3 regions of the Lysinibacillus sp. CD3-6 genome follow, and region 3 is predicted to be linked to each of the others. Evidence: riboswitches for the same ligand, from Rfam matches in the RefSeq annotation. Region 3 holds a riboswitch; each other region holds the start of a gene.
The links. Region 3 has a riboswitch for S-adenosylmethionine ahead of FH508_RS01760 (O-acetylhomoserine aminocarboxypropyltransferase/cysteine synthase family protein). Riboswitches for the same ligand answer to the same signal wherever they lie in the genome.

Region 1: it holds a riboswitch for S-adenosylmethionine, as region 3 does, so the genes downstream of both, metK (methionine adenosyltransferase) here and FH508_RS01760 (O-acetylhomoserine aminocarboxypropyltransferase/cysteine synthase family protein) in region 3, are expected to answer to the same signal.
Region 2: it holds a riboswitch for S-adenosylmethionine, as region 3 does, so the genes downstream of both, metA (homoserine O-acetyltransferase MetA) here and FH508_RS01760 (O-acetylhomoserine aminocarboxypropyltransferase/cysteine synthase family protein) in region 3, are expected to answer to the same signal.

The regions. Positions count from the first base shown of each region.
Region 1 is NZ_CP085880.1:3,735,381-3,737,656, forward strand. Features, by position in the region: gene metK (methionine adenosyltransferase) at 1-954, opposite strand, end outside; SAM riboswitch class I at 1,209-1,327, opposite strand; gene pckA (phosphoenolpyruvate carboxykinase (ATP)) at 1,530-2,276, shown strand, end outside.
Region 2 is NZ_CP085880.1:2,336,831-2,339,106, forward strand. Features, by position in the region: gene panF (sodium/pantothenate symporter) at 1-480, shown strand, start outside; gene FH508_RS11340 (nucleotide excision repair endonuclease) at 581-952, opposite strand; SAM riboswitch class I at 1,273-1,382, shown strand; gene metA (homoserine O-acetyltransferase MetA) at 1,489-2,276, shown strand, end outside.
Region 3 is NZ_CP085880.1:364,601-366,876, reverse strand. Features, by position in the region: gene FH508_RS01760 (O-acetylhomoserine aminocarboxypropyltransferase/cysteine synthase family protein) at 1-1,224, opposite strand, end outside; SAM riboswitch class I at 1,338-1,452, opposite strand; gene FH508_RS01755 (glycerol-3-phosphate acyltransferase) at 1,610-2,251, shown strand.

The DNA.
Region 1 (2,276 bases), 1.4 Mb from region 3:
TACACCAATGGCATAAGCAAGTTGTACTTCAGCACGTTCTGCTAAACCTGCAGCAACAATGTTTTTAGCTACATAACGCGCTGCATATGCAGCAGAACGGTCCACTTTTGTAGCATCCTTACCAGAGAATGCTCCACCACCATGACGTGCATAGCCACCGTATGTATCAACGATGATTTTACGTCCTGTAAGACCAGCATCTCCTTTAGGTCCACCAATAACAAAACGACCTGTTGGGTTAATGAAATATTTTGTTTGAGCATCTAATAGCTCACTAGGTACTACAGGAGCTATTACTAACTCTTTTAAATCTGATTGAATTTGCTCTAATGTCGCTTCTTCATCATGCTGTGTTGAAATAACAATCGTATCGACACGTACTGGGATGTTGTGTTCATCATACTCAATTGTCACCTGTGTTTTACCGTCTGGACGTAAATATGCTAGTTCACCTGATTTACGAACTTCTGTTAAACGACGAGCTAATTTATGCGCTAAACTAATTGGTAAAGGCATTAATTCAGGTGTTTCGTTACAAGCGTAACCAAACATTAATCCTTGGTCACCTGCACCAATTGCTTCAATATCTGCATCAGTCATAGAACCTTCACGCGCTTCTAATGCTTGGTCTACACCTTGGGCAATGTCTGGTGATTGTTCACCAATTGCTACTAGTACTGCTAAGTTTTCAGCATCAAAGCCATATTTACCGCGTGTGTAGCCGATTTCTGCTACAGTATCACGCACGATACCTTTAATATCTACATAAGTAGAAGTAGTAATTTCTCCTGCTACTAGTACTAATCCTGTCGTTACAGTTGTTTCACACGCTACACGTGCATTTGGATCTTCTTTTAAAATGGCATCTAAAATGGCATCCGAAATTTGGTCACAAATTTTGTCAGGATGTCCTTCTGTTACACTCTCTGATGTAAACAATCGACGGTTTGTCATTTGGTTTTCCTCCTATTACTCTTACAAATAGCATTTGCGAAATTAATACGGTACTCATTACCCATGTCAAGTTCGCTCCTGAAGGATAGAACTTTCAAGCCGTTGTTGCTTTTAACATGAGGATTTCGAAAGATCCGTCATTATAATAAGGAAAGAATTGTATATACTTACCTTTACATTCATTATGAAAATAAAAAAAATCCTTTTCTCACGTCTTTACATGAGGAAAGGAATAATGACTTCGTAACCTTTCACTCTTATCGTTCAAGGGTTTTCCCCTTGCATCAGGTTGGCACCAGCGCATGTCGTGAAATAGTTCATGCAGGTTGCCGGGTTTCACAGGGCCTGACCCTCCACCAGCTCGGGATAAGAGTATCCGTTCAATTCCTCATCTTACGTAAAAGGTCGAACGTTGTCAATTATTTTATGACTTTTTGTTGAAAGTTATTTAAAACACGAAAATAATTTTTGAATTAGTATAGATTATTAAAGCAATTGTGTTATACTATTTTTGAAATTAAGAAAAACTCCCTCAAACTCAAGGGAATATTATAAAAAAGGATGGTATTTAATCGATGAATTCAGTAGAAATTGCAAACGAACTGAAGGAATTATTAAACGGTGGGAACATTAACGTTCAACTTTCAGTACCACAATTAGCGGAAAAAGCTACATCTCGTGGTGAGGCAATGTTAACAGTAGATGGCGCAGTTCGTGCAGAAACTGGCAAATACACTGGTCGTTCACCTAAAGATAAATATACGGTAGAAGAAGAAAGCACAAAAGATAAAATTGACTGGGGTAAAGTAAACCAACCAATTTCTTCGGAAGTGTTCGATAACTTATATGTAAAAGTAGTTAAATACTTAAAAGAACGTGACGAATTATTCGTATTCAAAGGTTTTGCTGGTGCTGACAAAGATTCACAATTAAGCATCCAAGTAATCAATGAATATGCTTGGCACAATCTTTTCGCCCATCAATTATTTATCCGTCCAACACAAGAAGAATTAGCTTCTCATGTTGCTGAATTCACAGTTATTTCAGCTCCTAACTTTAAAGCGGATCCAGCTATCGATGGTACATCTTCTGAAACTTTCATTATTGTATCACTTGAAAAGAAAATCATCCTAATCGGTGGTACTGAATATGCTGGTGAAATGAAAAAATCTATTTTCGGCATTATGAACTACCTACTACCACAACAAGGCATCCTATCAATGCACTGTTCAGCAAACGTAGGTGAAGCTGGCGATGTGGCATTATTCTTCGGTTTATCTGGTACTGGTAAAACAACTTTATCAGCTGACCCTGCCCGCAAA
Region 2 (2,276 bases), 2.0 Mb from region 3:
GGTATTGTTTTAGCAGCACCGATGGCAGCCACGATGTCTACGGTTAATGCACTACTGATGTTAGTTAGTTCAACCGTTGTGAAAGATATTTATTTAAACTATGTGAAGCCAACTGCCAACGACGGGGAGATTAAGCGGGCAAGCTTTATTGTCACTACCGTAATTGGTTTAGCGGTCGTTGTATTTGCGTTAAATCCACCAGATTTACTTGTTTGGCTTAATTTATTTGCATTTGGTGGCCTAGAAGCTGTCTTTATTTGGTCAGTCGTCCTAGGATTATATTGGAAAAAGGCCAACAAATATGGCGCAATTGCTTCCATGATTACGGGCATGACGTTATACATTGTGATTGATCGCTTTTATCCGTCAATCTTTGGTATGCATACAGTGACAATCCCGATAGTAGCTTCATTTATTATCTTTGTTGTTGTAAGCTTACTAACAGCTAACAAATTTAAAGACGAAAAAATATTTATCTAAATACCAAAAACCCACGAGAGATACCTCTCTCGTGGGTTTTTTTATATGAATAACGCTAAAAAAGAAAACCGTTAGCAAGTGGTTGCTAACGGCGTTTATCTTAATAAAATACTTTTTCAAGATTATATTTTGCGCGGAAAGTGTTAATAGCATATGTTTCGTAAATTTCACGTTCCATTGGATCATCAATTTCATACACTTCAATTTTGAAAATTTCATCACGATATTTTTTCATTGGTGATACGTTATCTTCAAAATGCTTTTTAATGCGTTGACGAATTTTGCGCGCTTTTCCTACAAATAATAGCTCATTTTTTTCGTTGTAGAATAAGAATATGCCACCTTTTTCGCGAGTGATTTTATGGAAATCAATAAAACCATGGAATGGTGTGATTTCTACATCACCTGGTTTTAATACTTGCTCACGTTGACGAATTACTAAGTCTGGTTTTGGGAGTTCAATTTTAATCAAAATATTTCACGTTCCTCTCTGTTACTAAAGGTATATGTTAACATAATACCTCCATGATTACCATTACGTTTTCTTCTACAAAAATCAATTTACAATGCATGAATGTTTATCGGGTTACAATTGTCATTGGTTTGTCATTTACGAAGGCTAATTGATGTAAAAAATGATATTTAACCAGTAGATACGTAACTCACAAAAGAAATAGATACTTTAATGATAGTGTTCATCAAAAAATAAACTTCCATTCATTTAAATACTAAATATTCTATGTATTATTGAAATTCTTAATTGTTCATGATACAATTCTTTTTAATTAAATAATCTTATCAAGAGAAGCTGAGGGATTTGGCCCTATGACGCTTCAGCAACCTCTAACAATGTTAGAAAGGTGCTAATTCCACCAAAGGATGTTTCCTTTGAGAGATAAGAGTGAACGTGATAATTATCCTTCTCATTCTTGCTCTAATGGAATGAGGGGGATTTTTTAATTTTTAAATAGATAGAGAGAAAAAAATTAAAGAAAAGGGGAATACAGCATGCCTATTAATATTCCGAAAAACTTACCAGCTGGAGAACATTTACGTGGGGAAAAAATATTCGTTATGGAAGAAGACCGCGCTAAAACGCAACAAATTCGTCCTTTAAATATTTTAATTTTTAATTTAATGCCAGAAAAAGAAAAAACAGAGCTACAATTACTGCGATTGCTCGGTAATACACCATTACAAGTGAATATTACATTTTTAAATACAGCAACACATGAGTCTAAAAACGTGAGTAAATCACATTTACAGCTATTTTACTCGACGTTTAAAGAAATTCGCCATCGCCGCTTTGACGGTATGATTATTACGGGTGCGCCTGTTGAAAAAATGGCATTTGAAGAAGTGAATTATTGGGAAGAAATTTCAGAAATAATGGATTGGTCTGTGAAAAATGTTACGTCCGTAATGCATATATGTTGGGGTGCACAAGCTGCACTATATCACCATTACGGTATCGGTAAATTTGAGCTACCAGAAAAATGTTCTGGCGTCTATTCACATGTCATTACCGATTTAACGGTCGATTTAGTGCGCGGCTTTAGTGACTTATTTACAGCACCACATTCACGCTATACATCGGTTTCCATTGATGAAGTACGTAAGCACCCAGATTTACGCTTACTGTCCTATTCAGAAGATGCTGGCGTCTTTATCGTGCAGTCAAAGGATAATAAGAACATAATGATTACAGGTCACTTAGAATACGACGCGACAACATTAGCTGATGAATATTACCGTGATGTTGAAAAAGGAATTGATATTGCGATTCCTGTTAACTA
Region 3 (2,276 bases):
CTCTAAACCGATTGATAAGCGAATGAGCGACTCGGATACGCCAGTTTGGATTAATTCCTCAGCAGATAGTTGCTGATGTGTTGTTGATGCTGGGTGAATAATTAATGATTTTGCATCTCCAACGTTGGCTACGTGTGAGAATAATTTTACGCTGTCTATTAGCTGACGCCCTGCTTCTCGTCCACCTTTTATGCCAAATGTAAGCACTGAACCGAAGCCATTTTTCAAGTATTTTTTTGCTAAATCATGCGACGCAAAATCCTCTAATCCATTATAATTCACATATTCCACAGATGGGTGGTTACGTAAATATTCAGCGACTGCTAATGCATTTTCATTATGTTTAGGAATACGCAAATGAAGCGTTTCTAAACCTTGTAGTAAGTTAAAGGCAGCATCCGCACTTAATGTTGGACCAAAATCTCGTAGTAATTGCACGCGCAGTTTTGTTGCAAATGCAGCCGCTGCTGTATCAATACCATATCTTAATCCATGATAAGAAGTGTCTGGCTCTGTAAATCTAGGGAATCTTCCTTGTGTCCAATCAAATTTCCCCGCATCTACAACTACGCCACCTAAAGTTGTTCCATGTCCACCAATCCATTTTGTCGCGGAGTGAACAACGATATCTGCACCAAAGTCAATTGGCGTTGCGCCGTATGGTGAGGCAAATGTGCTATCGATAATTAATGGCAGTCCATTTTCATGCGCAATATTTGCTACTGCTTCTACATCTAAAACCTTTAAGCTTGGATTGCCGTAAATTTCAGCGAACACCGCTTTTGTGTTTTCATTGATCGCAGATCGGAAGTTCTCAGGATTTGTTTCATCTACGAAAATTGTTTTAATACCGTAGTTTGGTAGTGTATTTGCTAATAAGTTATATGTTCCTCCGTATAAAGAGCTTGCTGCTACAATTTCATCCCCTGCTCCTGCAAGATTTAAAATTGAAAATGCGATAGCTGCTGCACCTGATGAAAGTGCTACTGCTGCTGTCCCGCCTTCCAATAATGCGACGCGTTTTTCAAAAACATCTACAGTTGGGTTTGTAATACGTGTGTAAATATTGCCCGCTTCTTCTAATGCAAAAAGACGTTGCGCATGAGCAGTGTCTTTAAATACGAAAGCTGTTGAACGATACACTGGTACAGTTCGGGAGCCTGTTACTGGGTCAGGCTCTTGACCACCGTGTAATAGTAATGTTTCTGGTTTGAAATTCGACATATTTTCTTCCTCCTTAATGGTTTTACGATGGTACCGGAGATGAGGAGGATTTATGTGTAGAAAACAAAAACCCTCTTCAGTTAAGAAGAGGGTTGCGGTTGCAAGTTTTCCTCCCCTTATCTGCCAGATCCAAGTAAGAATCTGTAGGAATTAGCACCTTAGCAAGTTCGTCACTCACTGGTTGCCGGGCATCGTAGGGCCTATTCCCTCCGCCGCTCTTGATAAGAGTATGTGATTCAATTTCCATCGTTGTTACACAGTATAAACATAGACTTTTTTTCTGTCAACAGTAAAATTTATTTTTTTCTGAAACTTCTGTCTGCTAATTTACGTAATAAGAGCACATACACTATATAAAGAATATAAAATGAAAGGAGCATTTTTTATGGAAAAAGCCATGGTATTTTTTATTATTATAATAATTGGTTATTTCATTGGCTGTATTCACGGCTCTAAAGTGGCACAATTTCTATCAGGTGTAGATTTAAAAAAGACTGGTCATGGCAATGCTGGTGCTTCAAATGCAACGCTGTCTCTTGGCTGGAAATACGGCATATTAGTGGCCCTAATTGATATTGGTAAAGGCGTTGGTGCTATTCTCTGTGCTATTTACTACTTATCTTCTAATGCATCACAATTCACTGAAGTACAAATGTGGCTCTTAATCTATACAATGGCTGCTAGTGTTATTTTAGGGCATAACTTCCCTTTCCATATGGGCTTCAAAGGTGGCAAAGGAACTGCCTCCATTATCGGAATTTTACTTGCCGTCGATTGGAAAATTGCATTATGTGCACTTATCTTATTTGTGATTTTATCTTTAGCAACAAACTATTTAATTGTCGGTGTGTTAGAATTTTATATTGTATTTTGTACAGCTACCTATTTATGGATACCTGGCATCGGCCCAACGATCATTTCTATTCTCCTTTTATGCATAGCGTTCATCTTGCATATCGAAAATATTAAAAGACTATTCAACGGAACGGAACCGAAAGTAACATCTGCCTTTAAAAAAGCCGCATAAAGGAAGTGATTGAGCCTAAGCGATA